One region of the Roseateles sp. FW301-B2 genome, then DNA from elsewhere that is predicted to be linked to it. Evidence: predicted binding sites of a transcription regulator. Region 1 holds the regulator's gene; each other region holds the start of a gene.
What was found. Region 1 encodes LexA, which represses DNA repair genes until DNA is damaged. Its sites were predicted from a motif close to ACTGTATNNNNATACAGT; they were not measured.

Region 1 (5,481 bases):
TTGTTGATGCGACGAGTTATATAATGCTCATCCATCTGGAGTGGTAGTTCAGTTGGTTAGAATACCGGCCTGTCACGCCGGGGGTCGCGGGTTCGAGTCCCGTCCACTCCGCCAACATTTTTGTCAAACCCCGATTGCGCAAGTAGTCGGGGTTTTTCTTTATGCGCTAGATACTGCCGTAGAGCGCCTTGCGCTGTGGCGTGTAATGCCACCAGGGCGCTGCGGCAGCACCGGCCATGAAGTCAACCGCCGCCATCAATGTATCGAGCACGCAGGGGTCGTGGCGCTGCTCGGTAATGGCGCAGAGCTGCTGGTAGAGCACGAAGGCATCACGCCCGCGCAACTCGCCTGGCACGCGTATGCCAAGCAGACGCAGATCCTCCACCATGGCGGGGCCGATATTCGGGATCTGCTCCAGCGCCACGCAGTCGTCGCGATGCGCCGCCTTGCTCGGTTTCACCATGGGCGCGCCGCCTCAGGAGAGAAACTGCGAGCGAATCAGGCCGACCGCCAGCCCTTCGAGCGCAAAGCTCTGGTCGCCTTCGGTTACGCGTATGGGCTCGAAATCGGGGTTCTCGGGCAGCAGTTCAATGCCTTGCTTGCCGCGTTTGAAACGCTTCACGGTGACCTCATCGCCGATGCGCGCCACCACGATCTGACCGTTCTTGGCCTCGCTGGCACGCTGCACGGCCAGCAGGTCGCCATCCATGATGCCGATGTCTTTCATGCTCATGCCACGTACGCGTAGCAAATAGTCCGGCTTGCGCGCAAACATGCCGGCCTCGACGCTATAGTTTTGCTCGATATGTTCTTGCGCCAATATGGGCGAGCCTGCCGCCACGCGCCCTACCAGGGGGAGGGTGAGTTGGTTCAAGCCCGGCATGGGCAGATTGAACTGCATGCCGCTGACGCCGGTGCGTGCCTCGCGCGCCAGGTTGAGGGCGCGCAGGGTGTCCGAGCGCAGCCGTATGCCGCGCGAGGTGCCACCCAGCAATTCGATCACGCCCTTGCGCGCCAGGGCCTGCAAATGCTCTTCGGCGGCGTTGGCGGAGCGAAATCCGAGCTCCTGTGCAATCTCGGCGCGCGTGGGTGGCGCACCGGTTTGCTCGATGCTGGTGCGTACCAGATCGAGGATTTGCTGCTGCCGGGCTGTGAGTTTGGGGCTATCGTCCACGCTGACCTCGCTGGAAATGGGCTGAAACTGGCAGACCGAGCCACTGCAGGCCTCTGATCATTTATCCAGCTACTGTATTTTCATCCAGGATTGAATAAATTGCAAAGCAACACCAATGACTTGATCGTGATCCTGGGCACCGGCGGCACGATCGCCGGTGCGGGTGATGACGTGGGCTACGTGGCCGGCCAGATCAGCGTGGCTGATCTGGTGACGGCAGTGCCGGCATTGGCTGCGCGGCAGCTCGAAGCCGAGCAGGTCGCGCAGCTGGACAGCAAGGACATGAGCCATGCCGTTTGGCGGCTGTTGGCGCAGCGGGTGGCCTATCACCTCGCCAGGCCCGAGGTGGCCGGCGTGGTCGTGACGCATGGCACCGACACGTTGGAGGAGACCGCCTACTTCCTGCATCGGGTGTTGGCACCAGGCAAGCCCGTGGTGTTGACGGCGGCGATGCGGCCGGTGACCTCCTTGCAGTCTGATGGCCCGCAAAACCTGCTCGATGCCGTGACGGTGGCCGCCCACCCGGGCGCGAGCGGGGTGCTGGCCGTACTGCAGGGGCGTGTGCATGGTCCGGTCGAGGTGCGCAAAGCCCAGCCCTTCGCGCTGGATGCGTTCAGCTCGGGTGAGGCTGGACCGTTGGCCTTGGTGCTGGAGGGGCAGGTTAGGGTGCTGCGCCACTGGCCAAGCTGCGCGCCCTTGGGCCTTGATGTCGTCGCGGCCGACCCCGAGCTCTGGCCGCGCGTCGACATCGTCGCCAGCCATGCTGGTGCGGATGGTGTGGTGATCGACGCGCTGGTCGCAGCGGGCGCCCGCGGCCTCGTGATCGAGGGTACGGGCAATGCGACCGTGCATGCTTCGCTGTTGGAGGCGCTGAAGCGCGCCCGTGCTGCGGGCCTGCCGGTGTTGCGTGCCACGCGCTGTACTGGCGCCGCCGTGGTGGGGGCGCCCGAAGGCGCGCTGCCGTCGGCCGGTGAGCTGTCGCCGGTCAAGGCGAGGGTCGAGTTGATGCTCGGCCTGCTTGCCTGACACTAGCCGGCCACCTGGTAGCCGGCATGTCCGGGCTTGCTGGAGCAGCTTAGACCAGGGTCAGCGTCACGTCGATATTGCCGCGTGTGGCGTTCGAGTAGGGGCAGACCTTGTGCGCAGCGTCGATCAGGGCCTGGGCGGCGGCGCGCTCCATGCCCGGCAGGCTGATGCGCATCGCCACCTGGATGCCGAAGCCGGCCGGGATCGGGCCGATGCCCACGTCCGAGGTGATGGAGACATCGGCCGGGATGGCGATCTTCTGTGCCGCGCCCACAGCCTTCATCGCGCCGATGAAGCAGGCAGAGTAGCCGGCGGCAAACAGCTGTTCGGGGTTGGTGCCCGGGCCGCCGGCGCCGCCCAGCTCGCGCGGCGTGCTGAGTTCGATCTTGAGCGCGCCGTCCGAAGACTTGGCCGAGCCCTGGCGGCCGCCGGTGGCGGTGGCGGTGGCGGTGTAGAGGACTTTGTCGAGAGCCATGGTGCTTTCCTTTGCGAACGAATCGTTCAGGTGGAGGCGGCGTTGCCGAGCTGCGCGCGCAGCTCATGCAGACGCCGGGTGAGGGAACTCAATTCATCGAGCGAACAGGCGCTCGCACAGGCCAGGGCCTTGGGAATGGGTTTGGCGCGCTGGCGCAGTGCAGCGCCGGCGTCGGTGAGGAGGATGTGGACACGCCGCTCATCGTCCAGTGCGCGCTGCCGCCGGATCAGGCCGTTGGCTTCCAGGCGCTTGAGCAGGGGGGTCAGGGTGCCGGAATCCAGCTGCAGCCGTTCGCCCAGGGCCGAAACGCTGAGGTCATCGCCCTCCCAGAGCACCAGCATCGCCAGATACTGCGGATAGGTCAGGCCCAGCGGCGCCAGCAGCGGCTTGTAGAGCTTGGTCATGGCCAACGAGCTGGCGTAGAGCGCAAAGCAGAGCTGCTGGTCCAGTGCCAGCCAGTCGGCGTGCGCGCGGGCCTCGGTCTGCTTGCGGTTTGTACGGATGGTGCGTGCGCTGTCCATGGGCGTTAATGTAGTTCGCAATTAAATTGCACACAATCTAAATGGGTATTGCTTCTGAGGAGCTGCGATGGGCATGGTGAGCAAGATCTTGGTGGGGCTGGTGGCGGCCCTGCACGTCTACATCCTGGTGCTGGAAATGTTTCTCTGGACCACGCCACGCGGGCGCCGCGCCTTCGGCCTGACGGCCGAATTCGCCGAAGCCAGCAAGGTGCTGGCCGCGAATCAGGGGCTTTACAACGGCTTCCTGGCCGCCGGCCTGGCCTGGGGCCTGCTGCTGGGCGACGCCGCCGGCCGTCCGGTGCAGTTCTTCTTCCTGGGCTGCGTGCTGGTGGCCGGCCTGTATGGCGCGGCCACCGCCAGCCGCAAGATCCTCTTCGTGCAGGCGCTGCCGGCCGCGCTCGGCATTGCGGCCTTGCTGCTGAGCTGAGCCGTCAGTCGGCCGCTGCGTGCAGCGCGTCGACCTCGGCGCTGAGCTCCAGCCAGCGCAGCTCGGCCGCCTCGAGTTCGTCGTGGATGGTCTTCAGGCGCTTGCCCAGATCGGCGATCTGGGCCGGCGTGACCGTGCCCGATGCCAGCTGTGCTTCCAGCGCCGTGCGCTCGTCCGCCAGCTTGTTGAGCTTGGCGTCGATCGCTTCCATCTCCTTGCGCATGGGCTTGGTCTGCTCGGCCAGTTTCTGGCGCGCCTGGCCGCTGGCCTTGCGGTCCTCGCGCTTGGGCGCAGGCGCGGGCGCCGCCACCGGTGCCGCAGCCACCACCACGGCGGGTTTCTTCGCGCCCGCCTTCGCGGCCTCCTTGGCCGCTTCCTTGGCCGCCTTGGCGGCCTCCTTGGACTGCTCCAGCAGCCAGCGCTGGTAGTCGTCCAGGTCGCCGTCGAAGGGCCCGACCACGCCCTTGCTCACCAGCCAGAACTCATCGCAGACCTCGCGCAGCAACGCACGGTCATGGCTCACCAGCATCACCGTGCCCTCGAACTCGTTCAGCGCCATCGAGAGCGCTTCGCGGGTGTTCAGGTCCAGGTGGTTGGTCGGTTCGTCCAGCAGCAGCAGGTTGGGGCGCTGCCACACCAGCATGGCCAGCACCAGGCGGGCCTTCTCGCCGCCGGAAAGGCTGCCGACCTGCTGGTTCACCATCTCGCCGACAAAGCGGAACTGGCCCAGGAAGTCGCGCAGCTCCTGCTCGCGCGCGCTCGGGCTGACCTCCTTGGCCAGCCGCACCATGTGCGAGAGCGGCCCCTCGTCGGGGCGCAGCACATCCATTTCCTGCTGGGCAAAGTAGCCAATCTGCAGGCCCTTGCCCTCGGTGATCTTGCCGCCCAGAGCCCGCTGCATGCGCGCGATGGTTTTCACCACGGTGGACTTGCCCTGGCCGTTGGCGCCCAGGATGCCGATGCGCTGGCCGGCCAGCACCGAGCGGTTGATGCCGCGCACGATGATCTTCTCGCCTTCGTCGGTCTCATAGCCGCAGGCCACCTCGTCGAACATCAGCATCGGATTCGGCAGGCTAACCGGCTCACGGAACTCGAAGGAGAAGTCCGAGGCGGTCAGCACCGGCGCCAGGCGCTCCATGCGCTCCAGCGCCTTCACGCGGCTCTGCGCCTGCTTGGCCTTGCTGGCCTTGGCCTTGAAGCGGTCGATGAATTTCTGCAGATGGGCCATGCGGTCCTGCTGCTTCTCGAATGCGGCCTGCTGCAGCACCATGCGCTCGGCGCGCATCGCCTCGAAGGCGGTGTAGTTGCCGCCATAGCGCATCAGCTTCATCTCATCCAGGTGCAGGGTCACGCGCGTGATCGCATCCAGGAACTCGCGATCATGGCTGATGATGATGAGCGTGCCCTCGTAGCGCTGCAGCCAGGCTTCCAGCCAGACCAGGGCGTCCAAGTCCAGGTGGTTGGTGGGCTCGTCCAGCAGCATCAGATCGGCCGGGCACATCAGTGCGCGCGCCAGCTGCAAGCGCATGCGCCAGCCGCCCGAGAAGCTGTTCACCGGGGCATCCACCTGGGCGCCGGTGAAGCCCAGACCCATCAGCAGGGCCTGCGCGCGCGGGCGGGCGTCGAACACGCCGGCGTCCATCAGCAGGGCGTGGGCATCGGCCATGGCGTGGCCGTCCTCGGCCGCCTCGGCCGCGGCCAGGGCCTGCTGCGCGGCCATCAGGCGGGTGTCGCCCTCCAGCACGAAGTCGGTGGCCGGCATCTCGGTCTCGGGCATGTTCTGCGCCACCTCGGCCATGGTCCATTGGCGCGGAATGTCGACGTCGCCCTTGTCGCTTTGCAGCTTGTCGGTGAGCAG
Region 2 (5,481 bases), on a different contig from region 1:
CCTGTCGCCGAAGACGACGAGCGCGTCGGCTTCGCCGACCGTCTTCTTGCCGCGCTTGATGTCAACGTTCGTGTGAACATGCTTCGGGCCGAAGACGCACGCGAGACGGCGAGCAGAGTACTTCTCGATGAACGCGCCGCGGTTGTCTCTTGCAGTTGGCCAGTAGGCCTCGTCAGCGAGCATCCAGAAGAATGGCGACTCATATAGGGCCTCGTATATCGCGTACTGCTGGAGCAACAGAACAGTCCCTCTTCCTGTCGGTATAAGCGGGGTTCCCGTAAGCGCGTTGTAGTCCCCAACCTCTCGGAAGCCCTCGTTCTCCCCGCTGAAAGTGAGCGCGTCTAAAAGCGCGTCAACCACGGCGTGCGACTGGCCACTTCGATGGGCGATTTCGGCTGGGGAGAGCTCAAACGTCGATAGCCATGTGGAAGGCGACTTTCCACTACGCCTTGATTCAGCGTGGAGGACGGTCGACTTCTCGTCCATGAGTTTGGACATTGCGTGAGCTATCGCCTGCGCCTGAGTCGAGGTGAAGCCCTTGTTCTCTCGCAGCCAGTCGTCGTCAGCCGCGTACTTCTCAGTCAGCAGGTCGCGGTACTGGAAGCTATAGGCCGACTCGCCACCGTAGAAGATTGGCTCCCGCAGCATCTGACCCTGCCCAAGCTCTGGCACATCCGAGGTTGCTTGGCCAGTGGCGGCTTGAAGAAGCGACGCAAACATCGGATACGACATCGCGTTGTGGAGCTCCTCCATCAACTCATCTGTCTGCTCGACGTACTTCTTGAGTACATCCGGTGCTGGCTCCTCGAGCAAGACCGGTGCCGTCACCATCAGCCCAAGCAACGTGTTGACCTCGGTGCGGATGAGGCGATTGCCTCTGAAGAGTTTTTCCATGTCCTCCGGTTTCAGCTTTTCTCTGAAGGCAATGAAGCTGTCGCGATGGCAGATGTTCGCAATAGCGTGCACGTAACCTGATGACGTCGCGAGCGTCCTGATGTCTTCGAGAATCTGAGCTTCCGTTCTCGGCTTCTTGAGCATGAGACCCTCCCTGGGCGCGGCTACGCCGGCCATCTGGACCGTGCTTGTTTGCCATGCTCCCTCTGAATCAAAGCCCTGTCATCAGCACAAGCGCCGATGCAGCATCCGAACCGTTCAGGACCTGCTAGGTCATGCCGACGTCGCAACAACCATGAGCTACACCCACGTTCTGAAGGTTGGCGGCGGAGTGGGCTGTAGTTCGATGGATTCTCATTCCGCTCGATTTCCAATCAGAACCGAGGGGACAACCCGCCGCAAAGCTGGCATCCGCCAGTACCTGCTTGTGGCGAAGTCCAGTCGCTTGACCTGGTGCCTGCGACCGACAGCAACCGCTGCACCGCAGTGGTTGGTTGAAGTCATGACCGGCAGCCTGGTCAGCGCAAACAGGCATGGTGGTCAGCTATCGCCAGCGCCTGCTTGTCGCGCCCACGGCGCCCGAAATTACGCCGCGCTACGCAGGACTTCGTAAATTACGGATGTGCTCCGTAGTTCGAGGTAAGCCCTCTCTCGCAAGCCGGCTCATGCTCCCTTGCAATACATGATGAGCGGATGAAGGCCTTGCCGTTCAAGGTCGGCACCCCGAGCCTTCCAGACTTGGGTCCGCGGCCAGAAGTCGATAACGGTTCCGCGTGTTGCGATGACGAGATGCTCACCGTCGTCTTGGACTTCGAATCGAAGACCTGCTCTCGCCAGCCAATCGGGAGCAATCGCGACTCGCCGGTCGTCGGGCGACTCTTCGATGCTAGGGGCCAAGTCAGGCTGAGTAGCCTCAGCTACTTTGCCCGCTAGTGTCGGCGCGTCATGTATCAAAGCTTCGATAGCATCGACCAGCGCCCAACATTGGTCGGCCTCAAGCAACGCAAAGCGTGCCGAGTCGGGATGAATACCCAACACCGCAGCCATCCAGCCGTAGGCCTGCGTGCGCGTCATCCGTCCCTCGCGCCACAGTCTCTCGAAAAGGTCGTGGGCGCGAAGACGTGCTGAGCGAAGTGGTGCATTCGCAAGGCGCCCTAAGGGCAATGTTCCGTCGCTATCGACCAGAACATCCTCTCCGACGTTGACCCGCGCGCCAGCTCTATGGCACCCAACCTGAGCGTCACAAGGCGCGCAGCGCCAGAACCAGACCTCGTGCAGGTCTGTTCGGTGCGGATAGACGGTACGCCCCGGGACAAGCTCAGCAGGCTTCCCGCAATAGTTGCAGGTAACGGAACGCATGGGGCGATGCTACTGGTACACGAAGCGTCACGAAAACGAGGCACTTCAACATGGCTGGAAGGACTCACAACAATACTGTATATTCATACAGTCATCAAGCAATCGGTGCATAGGCGACATCGACCGATGTTGGACCAATATGGACGAAGAACTCATCCCCGAGGTGCCCGTCACCTTCCACAAAGGGAGAGGTGCAGGCAGCAACGCGAGGTCGCGTTTCGAGCATTGGACGCGAGAGGTCGACAACTCGCATCGACCTGAAGGATTAGACGAATCCGAAGATGAGCCTCTTCCAATCAGAACGGAAGTTTTCCATAGCCGCGCGAAGAAAGTCATCAGCAGGAACAACTCGCCGGACATCCCATTCGAGCAGTCCATCAACCCATTTCAGGGGTGCGAGCACGGTTGCGTTTACTGCTATGCCCGACCGACTCACGCATACGTTGGACTTTCCCCGGGCATCGACTTTGAGACCAAGGTCTTCGCCAAGATGAACGCCGCAGAGCTACTCGAGAAGGAACTCGATAGCTCGACCTATGAACCCGCGTTGATTGCGCTCGGCGCGAACACAGACCCGTACCAGCCCATCGAGCGCAAGCTGGAAATCACGCGCGCGATAGTTGAAGTTCTGACGCGGCGCCGTGTTCCGTTCAGTGTTACGACGAAGAATGCCCTTGTCACGCGAGACATCGACTTGCTCGCACCTGCCGCTGAAAGAGGTCTCTGCAGAGTCAATGTTTCACTTGCCACTCTAGAGCCGAGCCTTGCACGCATCATGGACCCAAGGGCAAGCAGTCCAGAGAGTCGTTTGAGAGCAATAGGGAAGATGTCGAGGGCAGGCATCCCGGTGTCTGTGTTTGCTTCACCGATGATTCCAACAATCAACGACGTGGAGCTGGAACGCATCCTGAAAGCCTCTGCAGAGGCTGGGGCGACCTACGCAAGCATGATTCTGTTGCGATTGCCGAGGGAGGTACTAGACCTCTTTGTACAGTGGCTAGAGGGCCACTTCCCGCTCCGCGCCAAGCACGTCATGAGCCTGATTTCCCAGGCTCGAGGTGGCAAAGACTACGACTCCAACTTCTTCACGCGCATGAAGGGGTCGGGACCTTACGCCCAACTGCTATCGCAAAGGTTTTCGCGCGCGTGCTCGAAATACGGTCTGAAGCGCTCCGCTACAGCACCTGTTGATACGAGCCAGTTCGTAAGGCCTTCGCGACTCGAAGACTCGCAGCAGTCGTTGTTCTAACGCTTCCCTGAGGCTGGCTACTGCCCCAAAGACTTCAGTCGCATTGCACCCGGCCGCCCCCTTCATATTTCAGGCACAAAGGGATTGCCGTAGGGCGCAACGCAAGGTCGACTCCACGGACATGCAAATCGACCATGGTTGGCAGCAGCAACCCATCCAATAGCATTATTTTGGTAACGAATACTCCACTAGGTGTATAGATTTCTAAAAGCAATTCCGGGCCTCGCGCTCTTTTAATAAAAGCATCGGCGTATCCCATCTTCAAAATCTAAGCTTCAAGAGCGCAAAGCCTAAAAGCGAAAATTTATCTACTCGCGTTGCCTGCCTGCAACAGAAATGACGCCCATGGGCAAAATATCAGCACCAGACATCATTTGTTCTGGTGTCGCGGAGCCCTTCTTGGGCGTCGCCTTTGCGGAACTTGCTGAGCTAACAACGCCCCCTAGCTTCAAGACGAGACCAGCGGTTTCCGCCACGTGATAATCAACCAGCCGCTGCAACCGACTGTTCTCCGACATTAAATACAAGCATCGGATTTCAAGATTATGGTCGGCAAGGACCTTCCACACGGTGACTATCAACGCCCGGGCACCTGGAAGTTCGCACTTCTCGCTGTTAATTAGATTCCGCGACAACTCGGCCTTCCGCGCGACCTCCGCAATAGTAATTTTCGGACCTTCGACAAGCTTCGCGCTTTCGGTGTAGCTCATCGCATCAACAAGCTTTCGAAGTTCGGCAGCCACCCGCTCCTCCCGCTCATCGCTGGGCGTAAACAGGTCGATGAGAGACTTCGCGTCGTCGAGAGGATTGCTCATATTCTTTCGATAGCCTTGACAATAATCTTGCTGGTTTCGAATCGGATAACTGCGACTCGATTTGTGGGGTCTTGCGCCGCAGCCTCGTAGCTTGCCATTCGATTCCGCCAATAAGGCAAATGGGCACTGTCAGCCGCGAAGCAACCGCAGCCGGTACACATTGAGACGTTTTGACTAATATAGTCAGGAGCCTGGAACCACCAAGACGCACCACCCGATGCTTCCCTGCATCTAGATTCCATCGGTCGGACTGATATCAAGCAATTGCCATGAGCTCCGAAGAAAATACGAATGCCGTGCGCTACCACAATGTCCGCAACTTTGGCACGAAGCACTTCAAGGTCCTTAATACCGGTCAAACCATGCTCCTTATAAAAGGCTTGTACCGCACTAGCAATGTTACCGAAGTAAGAACGGCCATCCGCACCAGCGACAAAATAGTTGATAGTCGCCTGAAGCCGCATATTCTCAACGTCAGACTTTTGACGCTGCAAGGGCTCGAAGTAGCCACGAAATAGAATTACCTTATTAAGATGACCATAATGACTGGTCAGAGCCTCCGCGGCAGACTCCCGGGCTTGAAGGATATATTCGGCAAAAGTTTTCCTACCTTGATGTCCGCGAATACACTGACCTCGCGATGTGCGGTAACGGCGAAGGTCGTTGCCATGCACATCGAAATCGGGAAGGTTTGACAAGTCCACCCAGCACCGTACAAAGCGACGGATACCTCGCTGCAAAGTCGGGCCCTTGGCGGCCACAACCCCATCTGCGTCTCGTGGCATGCTATGAGGATTCGAGAAATGCAAGAAAAGCGGGTTTCCTTTTGCCTCCGCGTATAGCGGGGACCAAATGGTATGCAGGTGCGCAAGTGCCTGCGCACAAATAGGCAACTTTTTGGAGCCTCGAGGCACCGCACCTATTACCCAGTCCCTCGGGAACGGTGTTCGGTTGTCCTTATATATTTGCCCCTCGAAGAAAAATAAGTCGAAGAGTCCATCGGGAGTTTCCCGTTTATGGATGCACGATGGCAGCCCCTTATTCTTCAGGCGTTCGGCAGTTGCGGAGCACACCTCCGAAATTCGCAGGCCGACGAGATATTGGAGGGCTAGTACGCACGCATCACGGAACATCAGCGCAGAAAGCCTGACCCGGTGCGCGTCA
Region 3 (5,481 bases), on a different contig from region 1:
AAATTGCAAGACATCGTCAAAACCATCGAGGACCTGGACAGCGTCGCGGTTTCCCTGCCCGACCTCCTGCGGGGAGCCAGGGGTCAGACCGTTACCTCAAATGCACGAGCGATTGCAGAGCTGTCCGAGCTTCTGAAATTGGAGGTCTTGCTGGACAAGCCGCGCGCCGAAGTTGTGGCTTCGGCACTTCGACTTCTGACACTCATCAAGCAAACCAACCTCCTCGTTTCGTCCAGCAGAGTCGGCCACGAAGAAAGAATGGCGATGTCGCTTGCAGAGGCACTTGCCAGCAAGCTGCACAAACTCCTCAAAGACTGGGCAACAGAGTCCCAGGCTTCCACCGCTGCCTGAGCGCCATGCTCGGCGGCGGGGGCGGCTTCAATGACTGCATCGCGCGGCGACGTTTCACCACTCAGTCAACACCAGTTCGCTGTTCGATGTACCGCTGCTGCCGTTGCTGACAAAGCACCCAGGATTGAAGCCAGCCATTGAGAAAGGCCAGTGGTTTGCGCCTAGTCAAGAGGCCTTCACCGGACGCTTTCGCAGCGAAAGGGGCCATATCAACAACAACGGGCTCAGAGGATGGGTTCCAGTCACCCGTAAACTTGAATTTGGGAGGCGGTCAGGCCTACACCATCTATATCGCCCCAGGGCGACGACCTCAGAATTCGGCCCGGTTGCCTGCAGCGCCTTGGCAGTACTGGATGGGAAGTTGGGGCCTCGTGGGTTCAAGTCCCGCCGCAGCCCACCTTCTATCGAAGAGATGCCTCATTCGATGGAGTAGCGAAGCCTTCTTAATCTCGAGCTCGGCTCGCTTTTGCGCTCGCCCCATTCCATTGCAATCGCTCGCCGCTCGCTGCATCATCATGCGGTCGAGTCGCCAGCGAGGCCCACATGCCTGCTCTCTACTTCTCTCCAGACGTCAGCGCCTTTACCTCGGTCAAGTCGGTCAGTGGCTTTTTCGTGGGACGGGTCAGCTGCTACCAGGGCAAGACCGCCGTCAGGGTTGAGCATGAATGCCTGTGCTATCGAGACACCTATGCCGAGGCAGAGCGTGACGCCAGTCGGGACGCTGCAGCGCTTGTTCGCATGTGGGCAGACAAAGTCCGCATTTAGTCCTCGAACGGACTAGCACCTTGAGCACCACGGAGTGCGCAGCGTGCGGCAATTGTTAGGGTCACGCAGTCCCTACACATTTGGCCGAACTTAATCTGGGTCAACACCGATTCGCTGTCCGATGTATCTCTGCTGCCCTCGCTGACCAAGCACCCACGATTGAAGCCAGCCATCGAGATACAAGAAGCTGTCGACTGGGTCCTTGAGCACGCGCGCATAGCCAGACGCGAGGGCAAGTGCAACGTACTCGCCACGAGATAAGACACCTACAAGGTCCGGTGGCGAGTCTGCGTCCAGCCAAAGCAGCCGAAGTTCAATGAGCTTGTCGAAGACGCTCTGTTGCCAGGCGGGCGGGGCCATAGGAACTCCTTTCAATGTATCCGTCTGATGCACAACCGCTGACTCCGTCCGGTCAGCGTAGGCACTCGACGGGCCATAGTGCTTTGACAATTCAGGCAGGCAAGTATACTGTATGTTCATACAGCGTTTTCCATCGCCATGCCTTCGGATATTTCTGCCGCGATGGTGTTGCCTGCGCCCCTCTCCGCGCCAATCAACCCATCTATTGCCACCATCCCTCGCCTACTTCCCCCTGAGGTTGAGGCGTCGATTTGGCGTGCGGACCAATTGGGGCGCGGTGTCGAGTTGGTAGTCCCGACCGGCTTTGCAGACCTGGATGCTGAGCTCCCCGGTCATGGATGGCCCTGTCGAGGATTGACGGAGGTCCTTACAGCCCAATTCGCATTGCTCGAATGGCGACTCGCGTCCCCCGCCCTGCGCGCCATTTGCAGCCACGGAAGAGACTTGGTGGTGGTCGGGCCGCCCCGCTGCCCATTTCCGCCGGGCCTTCAACTCGACGGCATAGACCCCGACCGAATCTTGTGGGTTGATGTTGACAAGCCGGCTGACCGACTCTGGTCAACGGAGCAAGCCATAAAGAGCAATGCATGCGGAGCCGTGCTGGCCTGGTTGCCGCAGGTTCGAGCCGACCAAGTCCGCCGCCTGCAAGTGCTCGCGGCAGGTTGTGACGCGCCGGTATTTCTGTTCCGCCTTGCCTCCGCGGCTTCAGAAGCGTCCGCTGCACCTCTACGACTTGAGGCCAAACTCTGCGAGGACTGGGAGCTGCGCGTACGCATCCTCAAGCGCAGAGGAGCGCCATGCGAGACAGAACTTCGCCTTGAGTCCATCCCATGTGGACTCAAGACCATCATGACCCCGCGACTTCGATACCCAAGTCGCTTCACGTCGCGAGTGCCCGATGCTGTGGTGCGCACTTCGACTCCCGGCCCCGAGCGGCAAGCCGTCCCCCATTGATGACGACATTCGAGCATTGGCCGTCTGGGCGTTGCAGTTCACGCCACGGGTCACTGTCCTCGAGGAGTCCGTCGCAATGGAAGTCGATGCCAGCACGCGCCTTTTTAAGGGCCGGCGTGCTCTGCGCGACCGTGTAGTTGCCGAGTCCGCCGAGCTCGGAGTAGCGAAGGTCTCTTGGGCACCAAACAGTCTTGCAGCTCTCGCTTTTGCGCGCGCCGGCATTGAGAACGGCCTCAAGCGAGGTCTGGAGTCAATGCTCGACCCGCTTCCCATGCAAGTCTTGAGCGCAGTCGTGCCCCACATGTCGGTGCTCCTGCGAACGGGTGCGCGCACCCTTGGGGACATACGTAGGCTGCCGCGCGCGGGCATCACTCGCCGCTTCGACAAATCACTGCTGCGAGCCTTGGACCAAGCCTATGGTGTTCAACCAGAAGCCCACAAATGGGTTGAAGTGCCCGATGCATTTACCACCAAACTCGAGCTCCCGTTTCGGGTCGAGCATGCGCCAGAGCTCTTAGTCGGCGCTCGCAAGCTACTGCTCCAGATGTGCGGTTGGCTCGCGGCCAGGCATGCAGGAATTACCGCGTTCACATTGAACTGGTGGCATGACAGCATGCGCTCAAAAGATGCCGGCACCGGCGGAGGTTTGGTTGTTCGAACGGCCGTCGCCATGCGAGACATCGACCACCTCTTCCGGTTGCTATCCGAGCACTTGGCCAAAGTCACGTTGCTCGCCCCAGTAGGCGACCTAGAGCTGGCTGCGACAGAAGTTCATGCCCTTCACGAAGTCAGCGCGTCGCTCCTTCCCGATACGGTGTTGGAGCGGGAGACGGTCGGCATGCTGCAAGAACGCCTTGCCGCACGGTTCGGCCCAGCAAAGGTCTGCCGCCCGTTTGTGGGTGACGACAACAGGCTCGAATGGGTCTGCACCTGGCGCGCTGCCTCTGAAAAGCGTCCTCGGAAGCCGGGCCCACGTTCTCGCTACCCGGCGCCCTCGTTTGTGCTCGCGGAACCCTTGAAGCTGTCCGTGCGGGATGGCCGTCCTCAATACCAAGGCCCCTTGAAGCTTCTCGCCGGGCCTCACGCCGTCGAAGACGGTTGGTGGCATCGCGACGAAGCCAAGCGTGAGTGTCACGCTGTCGTCCGCGACTACTGGATTGCGTGGAGCGACCACGCCGGACCGCTTTGGATTTACCAAACTCGTCTTGAAGCCGATGCAGCTTGGTGGCTGCACGGCTCGTTCTCGTGAGTCAGCGATGGACGAAGTACTGAGGATTCCATACGCTGAGCTGCGATGCATCAGCAATTTCAGTTTCTTGACCGGCGCAAGTCGACCCGACGAGTTGGTCGAGCGAGCGAAGAAGCTTGGCTACAAAGCACTCGCGCTCACGGACTACTGCAGTCTGGCGGGCGTCGTCCGAGCACATACGGCGGCCAAGGAGGTCGGCCTCAAGCTCATCATCGGAAGCCAGTTCAAAGTCGAGGCAACCGCGCCGTTCTCCTTAGTTGTACTGGCATGCAATCACAACGGCTACGGCAATCTCTGCGAGTTCATCACCAACCTCCGTCGCGAGTCGCCTAAGGGAACGTATCGCCTTCACGTCGATGCCGTTCGCTCCGAGCGTTTGGAAGACTGCCTGGTAATTGCGATACCAGCGCGGGAGAGCACGCAGGACGAATGCAATCGCCTCGCACGCTGGCTGCTGACCAACTTCATGGGGCGCTCCTGGCTCGGCGTCGAGCAGCTAAAGCTAATAGATGACGAGGTCGTGTTTGAGCGCATCGCTCAGGCTAGCGAGCTGACAGCAATCCCGATGGTCGCGACCGGTGACGTTCAGATGCATGTGCGGTCCAGAAAACCGCTGCACGACGTCATGACTTCTATCCGTCTGTGCAAACCGCTGACCGAGTGCGGCACCGAGCTAGCAGGCAATGCCGAGCGCCGTATGCGCTCCCGCCTCAGTCTGGCTAACCGGTATGCCGGCCATCTAGCCTTGCTCCACGAAACGCTCGCTATAGCCAGCCGATGTGACTTCTCCCTGGAGGAGCTCCGCTACCAGTACCCAGACGAGGTGGTTCCGAAGGACGAGACCCCAAGCTCGTACCTGCGACGGTTGGCTTATGAGGGAGCCGGACGCCGTTGGCCCACCGGCGTCCCTGCAAAGGTTCAGGCTCAAGTTGAGCATGAGCTCGAGTTGATTGGCGACCTTCGATACGAACACTACTTCTTGACGGTCTACGACATCGTCGCGTTTGCTCGCAGTCAGCGCATCCTTTGCCAGGGCCGCGGCAGCGCAGCCAATAGCGCGGTCTGCTATTGCTTGGGCATCACGGAGGTCGACCCAGCACGGGCTGTTGTGCTGGTCGAGCGCTTCATAAGCCGCGAACGCAATGAGCCCCCCGATATCGACGTCGACTTCGAACACGAGCGACGAGAGGAAGTCATCCAATTCCTCTATCGGAAATACGGTCGGAAGCGTGCAGCCCTGACTGCAGCAGTGGCAACGTATCGGACCCGAGGGGCAATCACCGACGTCGGAAAGGCGCTGGGCTTCAGCCTCGACCAGGTCAAGGCCATTTCCCAAACTCATCAATGGTTTGACGGCCTTGGCATCAACAAAGACCGCCTCAGCGAGATTGGCGTCGACGCAGACTCACTGGCCGTCCAGCAACTTCTGACCCTCACCGGGCAGCTCATCGGAATGCCGCGGCACTTGAGCCAGCACAGCGGCGGCTTCGTGCTGACAAAGGGCCCCTTGAGCCGCATCGTGCCAATCGAGAATGCTTCAATGGAAGACCGTACCGTCATCCAGTGGGACAAGGACGACATCGACGCTCTGGGTCTGCTTAAAGTCGACGTGTTGGCCCTCGGGATGCTGACGGCAATCCGCAAGACGCTAGACCTCATCGGCGGCCGCCAAGGCTTCGAGATGGAGATGCAAGACATCCCGGCCGAAGACACAGTCACTTACGACATGATTTGTCAGGCGGACACGGTGGGCGTCTTCCAAATCGAATCTCGAGCCCAACGCCAGATGCTGCCGCGCCTGC
Region 4 (5,481 bases), on a different contig from region 1:
CGGGCATGGATGCGCGATTCGACAAAGCGTGCCTCGCTCAAATAGCCCTGGGCCTGCAGCCAGACCAGCAGGGCATCGACCTCCGCGCCCACGTCATGCTCGGCCGGATCGGGCGACTCCGTTGCGCCGGGCTGGGTCGCCTCGGCCAGGCGCTGCCGCGCCAGCCGCACGAGCTTGCGCCGCAATTCGGCCAGGCTGTGCTCGCGCTGTGCCAACAGGCCGATGGCGCGCGCCTTCAGCGACAGCGGCTGCCCGCGCACCATGCCCGCCTGCCAGTGCCGATCAGCCCGCCTCGCTCTCGGTCAGCAACGGCACGCCCATGGACTCACGCACCTTGTTCTCGATCTCGATGGCCACGTCGCGGTTCTCGCGCAGGAACTCGCGCGCGTTGTCCTTGCCCTGGCCGATCTTCTCGCCGTTGTAGGCATACCAGGAGCCGGACTTCTCCACCACCTTGGCCACCACGCCCATGTCGATGATCTCGCCCTCGCGACTGATGCCCTCGCCATAGAGGATGTCAAATTCGGCGGTCTTGAAGGGGGGCGCAACCTTGTTCTTCACCACCTTGACCTTGGTCTCGGAACCGATCACCTCTTCACCCTTCTTGATCGAGCCGATGCGGCGGATGTCCAGACGCACCGAGGCGTAGAACTTCAGCGCGTTGCCGCCGGTGGTGGTCTCGGGGCTGCCGAACATCACGCCGATCTTCATGCGGATCTGGTTGATGAAGATGACCATGCAGTTGGTCTTCTTTATGGTGGCGGTGAGCTTGCGCAGGGCCTGGCTCATCAGGCGGGCCTGCAGGCCGGGAAGGGAGTCGCCCATCTCGCCTTCCAGTTCGGCCTTGGGCGTCAGTGCGGCCACCGAGTCCACCACGATCAGGTCCACCGAACCCGAGCGCACCAGGGCATCGACGATTTCCAGCGCCTGCTCGCCGGTATCGGGCTGGCTGATCAACAGCTCCTGCAGGTTCACGCCGAGCTTTTGCGCGTACTGGATGTCCAGCGCATGCTCGGCGTCGATGAAGGCGCAGACACCGCTGAGCTTTTGCATCTCGGCAATGACCTGCAGGGTCAGCGTGGTCTTGCCCGAGGACTCCGGGCCGTAGATCTCGACCACCCGGCCGCGCGGCAGGCCACCCACGCCCAGTGCGATGTCCAGGCCCAGCGAGCCGGTGGACACCACCTGGATGTCTTCAATCACCTCGCCCTCGCCCAGGCGCATGATGGAACCCTTGCCGAATTGCTTTTCGATCTGGGCAAGTGCGGCCTGCAGGGCCTTGGCTTTCTCGGTGTTGATGGCTTTGACAGGGGCGTCCATGAATGCTCTCCGGTTGATGCGCGCATTATGGCGCAATCTGTATATTCGTACAGTAGTTTATGCGAAGCCCGCCGGCAAGCGGGCGGCTCCATAGAATGAGGGACAGGCGCCGGCATCCCTGCCCCGGCCCATGGAGACAAGATGCGCATCCTGATCGCTGAAGACGACCAAGTGCTGGCCGATGGCTTGTTGCGCTCATTGCGCGCCTCGGGCTATGCCGTGGACCAGGTGGGCACCGGCACCGAGGCCGATGCCGCGCTGGCCTCGCATGAGTTCGATCTGGTGATTCTGGACCTGGGCCTGCCGCGCCTGCACGGGCTGGAGGTGTTGCGCAAGCTGCGCGCGCGCGGCACCTCGGTGCCGGTGCTGATACTCACCGCGGCCGACAGCGTGGAGCAGCGCGTCAAGGGCCTCGACCTGGGCGCCGACGACTACATGGCCAAGCCCTTCTCGCTGCAGGAACTGGAAGCGCGCGTACGCGCCCTCACCCGGCGCGGCCTGGGCACCGCGTCCAGCGTCATCAAGCATGGCCCGCTGTCGTTCGACGCCACCGGCCGCGTCGCCTACATCAACGACCAGATGGTGGAGCTCTCGGCGCGCGAGCTCTCGCTGCTGGAGGTGCTGCTGCAGCGCGCCGGCCGGCTGGTCAGCAAGGATCAGCTGGTGGAGCGCCTGTGCGAATGGGGCGAAGAGGTCAGCAACAACGCCATCGAGGTCTACATCCACCGCCTGCGCAAGAAGATCGAGCAGGGCCCGATACGCATCGCCACGGTGCGCGGCCTGGGCTACTGCCTGGAGAAGATCCAGGAAGTCAAGACCTGACCCCCGGCGTCATGCATGGCCGCTGATACCGGGCAACGTTCGCTCTTCGGCGAGATCCTCGACTGGATGCTCGCCCCCCTGCTGGTGATCTGGCCCATCAGCGTGGCGCTGACCTGGCTGGTGGCGCAGGGCATTGCCAGCAAGCCCTACGACCGCGAGCTGGGCGAGATGGCACGCTCGCTGGGCCTGCAGGTGGCGGCCGAGCAGCCGCGCGCCGGCAAGGCCAGCGCGCGCTATGCGCTCTCGCCCGAGGCCGCGGCGCTGCTGCGCGCCGACGAGGCCGACACCATCTACTACCAGGTGCTGGGGCTGCGCGGCGAGTACCTGAACGGCGATCGCAACCTGCCCGTGCCCACCGCCGACGAGACCATCGTGCCCTGGGAGCTGCACTTCCGCGACGACGAGGTGGACAACGAAAACGTGCGCGTGGCCTATCTGTGGGTGGTACCCGAAGGCATGGGGCCCAGCGGCAAGACCATGCTGGTGCAGGTGGCCGAGACCCTGGGCAAGCGCGCGCGCCTCACCAACGAAATCATCAAGGGCGTGATCCTGCCGCAGTTCGTGATCCTGCCGCTGGCCGTGCTGCTGGTGTGGCTGGCGCTGGCGCGCGGCATCGCGCCGCTGAACGACCTGCAGCGCCGCATCCGCTCGCGCGAGAGCTCGGACCTCAGCCCCATCGATGAGCGCCGCATTCCCGACGAGGTGGCGCCGCTGGTGCGCGCCATCAACGACCTGCTGGAGCGCCTGGACCAGTCCATCAGCAGCCAGAAGCATTTCCTCGCCGACGCCGCGCACCAGCTCAAGACACCGCTGGCCGGCCTGCGCACCCAGGCCGAGTTTGCGCAGCGCGAGATCGACGAGGGCCGCAGCTCGCCCGGCGAACTGAAACGTTCGCTGCAGCAGATCTCGCTCTCCAGCCAGCGCGCCGCGCACATGGTGAACCAGCTGCTGGCGATGGCACGGGCCGAAGACCAGGAGCATGCGGCGCGCCGCAGCGAGGTGAATCTGCCCGAGCTGGCCATCGAGACGGTGCGCGACTTCGTGCCGCGCGCGATGGAGAAGCGCCTGGACCTCGGCTACGAGGGCCCCGACGAGGCCAGCAGCGCGCTGCGCATCCTGGGCCATCCGCTGCTGATCCGCGAGCTGATCCGCAATCTGGTGGACAACGCCCTGCTCTATACGCCGGCCGGCGGCACCATCACCGTGCGGGTAGTGGAAGACCCGTTCGGCCAGGTCTGCGTGCTGCAGGTGGAAGACTCCGGACCTGGCATTCCAGAGTCAGAGCGCGAGAAGGTGTTCCAGCCCTTCTACCGCGCGCTCGGCACGAATGTGGACGGCTCGGGCCTGGGCCTGGCGATCGTGCGCGAGATCGCCCAGCAGCACGAGGCCGAGGTCACGCTGGACGAGGCGCGGCCGCGCCGCCCCGGCATGGTGGAGCCCGACGGCATGGGCCCGGGCGCGCGCTTCACGATCCGTTTCCAGGCCCATGTGCTGAAGGGCGAGGAGCCTCCGCTCAGCGGTGCATGAAGCGCCGGCTCTTGGAGATCGACATCAGCATGCCAAGGCTCAGCCCCAGCATCACCATGGCGGTGCCGCCATAGCTGATGAAGGGCAGCGGCACCCCCACCACCGGCAGGATGCCCGACACCATGCCCATGTTGACGAACACATAGGTGAAGAAGCTCAGCGTGATGGCCCCGGCCATGAGGCGCGAGAACAGCGTCGGCGCCTCGGAGGCGATCATCAGGCCGCGCAGGATCAGGGCGCTGAAGCCCAGCAGCAGGGCCGCCGCGCCGATCAGGCCGAACTCCTCGCCAAAGGCGGCGAAGATGAAGTCGGTGGTGCGCTCGGGGATGAACTCCAGATGGGTCTGCGTGCCCTTCATGAAGCCCTTGCCGGTCACGCCGCCCGAGCCGATCGCGATCTCGCCCTGGATGATGTGGAAGCCCTTGCCCAGCGGGTCCTTGGTCGGGTCCAGCAGGGTGCAGACGCGGTTCTTCTGGTACTCGCGCAGCACCGGCCATTTCACCTCGGGCTGACAGATCGCATCCTCGCTCATCACCAGCGCCGTGATGGCGATGGCGCCGATGGCGATGGCTGGCACGATCAGCTTCCAGGACAGGCCGGCGAAGAAGATCACATACAGGCCGGCGGCCAGCACCAGGATGGCCGTGCCCAGGTCCGGCTGCTTGGCCACCAGGCCGACGGGAATCGCCAGCAACACGAAGGCGGCCACGAAGTCGGGCAGGCGCAACAGGCCCTCACGCTTCTGGAACCACCAGGCCAGCATCAGCGGCATCGCGATCTTCAGGATCTCGGAGGGCTGGATCTGCGTCACGCCGATGCTGAGCCAGCGCGTCGCGCCCTTCTTGGTGACGCCGAACAGCGCCGTCGCCACCAGCAGCGCCACCCCCACGCTGTAGAGCGGCACGGCCAGCTTCATCAGCCGCTGCGGCGGTATCTGCGCCATCAGGAACATGATGGCGAGCGAGAGCAGCATATTGCGCGCATGGTCGACAAAGCGCGTGCCATGGTCGTAGCCGGCCGAGTACATGCACAGCAGGCCCAGGCCCATCAGCCAGGCGATCGCCAGCAGCAGCGGCAGGTCGAAGCCCTGGAACCAGGGCCGCAGGCGCTGCCAGAGGCTGGGGGCCTTGAAGGCAATATTCATCGCGAGGCTCCCGATGCCGCTGCGCTGGCGGCCGCCGGCACCGCCCCTGGCAGGGGCACTTGCGCGACCGGGCGCGGCTGGCCCACCGGCGCGGTGGTCTTGCCCTGCTGGGTCAGCGCGATGTCCTCCTCGCTGGGGTACTGGCCGGTCAGCACATAGTCGAACACGCGGCGCGCGATCGGCGCGGCCGAGGTCGAGCCGAAGCCGGCGTTCTCCACGATCACCGCCAGCGCGATGGTGGGCGCCTCAACGGGCGCAAAGGCGATGTAGAGCGAGTGGTCGCGCTTGTGCTCGTCGGCCTTGATGGCGCTGTATTTCTCGCCCGCCTTCAGGCCGATGGCCTGGGCCGTGCCGGTCTTGCCGCCGCTGCGGTAGGCCGCGCCCAGGAAGGCGGCGCGCGAGGTGCCCTCGATCGTCACGCCGTTCATGGCGTTGACGATCACCTCCACATGCTCGGGCTTGAGCGGCAGGGGCTCGAGCGCGTCGCTGGCGATGCGGCGCTTCTCATGCCTCACCACATCCTCGATCTCTCGCACCAGGCGCGGCTTGTAGCGCTGGCCGCCGGTGGCCAGGGTCGACACGGCGGTGGCCATCTGCAACATGGTGAAGTTGTTGTAGCCCTGGCCAATGCCCAGCGAGATCGTCTCACCGGGAAACCATTTCTGATT

Region 2: a site for LexA is predicted at 2,328-2,345, ahead of AC3WQY_RS01415 (PA0069 family radical SAM protein). Genes of this name have one in related genera too.
Region 3: a site for LexA is predicted at 1,584-1,601, ahead of imuA (translesion DNA synthesis-associated protein ImuA). Genes of this name have one in related genera too.
Region 4: a site for LexA is predicted at 1,357-1,374, ahead of recA (recombinase RecA). Genes of this name have one in related genera too.

The regions. Positions count from the first base shown of each region.
Region 1 covers NZ_JBYTBE010000012.1:38,465-43,945, forward strand. Annotated here, with positions in the region: tRNA gene AC3WQY_RS10400 (tRNA-Asp) at 38-114, shown strand; gene AC3WQY_RS10405 (helix-hairpin-helix domain-containing protein) at 167-463, opposite strand; gene lexA (transcriptional repressor LexA) at 476-1,174, opposite strand; gene AC3WQY_RS10415 (asparaginase) at 1,274-2,200, shown strand; gene AC3WQY_RS10420 (organic hydroperoxide resistance protein) at 2,250-2,675, opposite strand; gene AC3WQY_RS10425 (MarR family winged helix-turn-helix transcriptional regulator) at 2,702-3,196, opposite strand; gene AC3WQY_RS10430 (DUF1304 domain-containing protein) at 3,264-3,623, shown strand; gene AC3WQY_RS10435 (ATP-binding cassette domain-containing protein) at 3,628-5,481, opposite strand, start outside.
Region 2 covers NZ_JBYTBE010000001.1:325,404-330,884, reverse strand. Annotated here, with positions in the region: gene AC3WQY_RS01425 (SEC-C metal-binding domain-containing protein) at 1-1,038, opposite strand, end outside; gene AC3WQY_RS01420 (zinc-finger-containing protein) at 1,558-2,253, opposite strand; gene AC3WQY_RS01415 (PA0069 family radical SAM protein) at 2,393-3,502, shown strand; gene AC3WQY_RS01410 (hypothetical protein) at 3,811-4,317, opposite strand; gene AC3WQY_RS01405 (hypothetical protein) at 4,314-5,481, opposite strand, start outside.
Region 3 covers NZ_JBYTBE010000001.1:344,771-350,251, reverse strand. Annotated here, with positions in the region: gene AC3WQY_RS01475 (hypothetical protein) at 4-351, shown strand; gene AC3WQY_RS01470 (hypothetical protein) at 895-1,116, shown strand; gene imuA (translesion DNA synthesis-associated protein ImuA) at 1,615-2,430, shown strand; gene AC3WQY_RS01460 (Y-family DNA polymerase) at 2,507-3,679, shown strand; gene AC3WQY_RS01455 (error-prone DNA polymerase) at 3,687-5,481, shown strand, end outside.
Region 4 covers NZ_JBYTBE010000003.1:64,374-69,854, forward strand. Annotated here, with positions in the region: gene AC3WQY_RS03535 (regulatory protein RecX) at 1-263, opposite strand, end outside; gene recA (recombinase RecA) at 283-1,320, opposite strand; gene AC3WQY_RS03545 (response regulator) at 1,462-2,142, shown strand; gene AC3WQY_RS03550 (sensor histidine kinase) at 2,158-3,669, shown strand; gene rodA (rod shape-determining protein RodA) at 3,656-4,813, opposite strand; gene mrdA (penicillin-binding protein 2) at 4,810-5,481, opposite strand, start outside.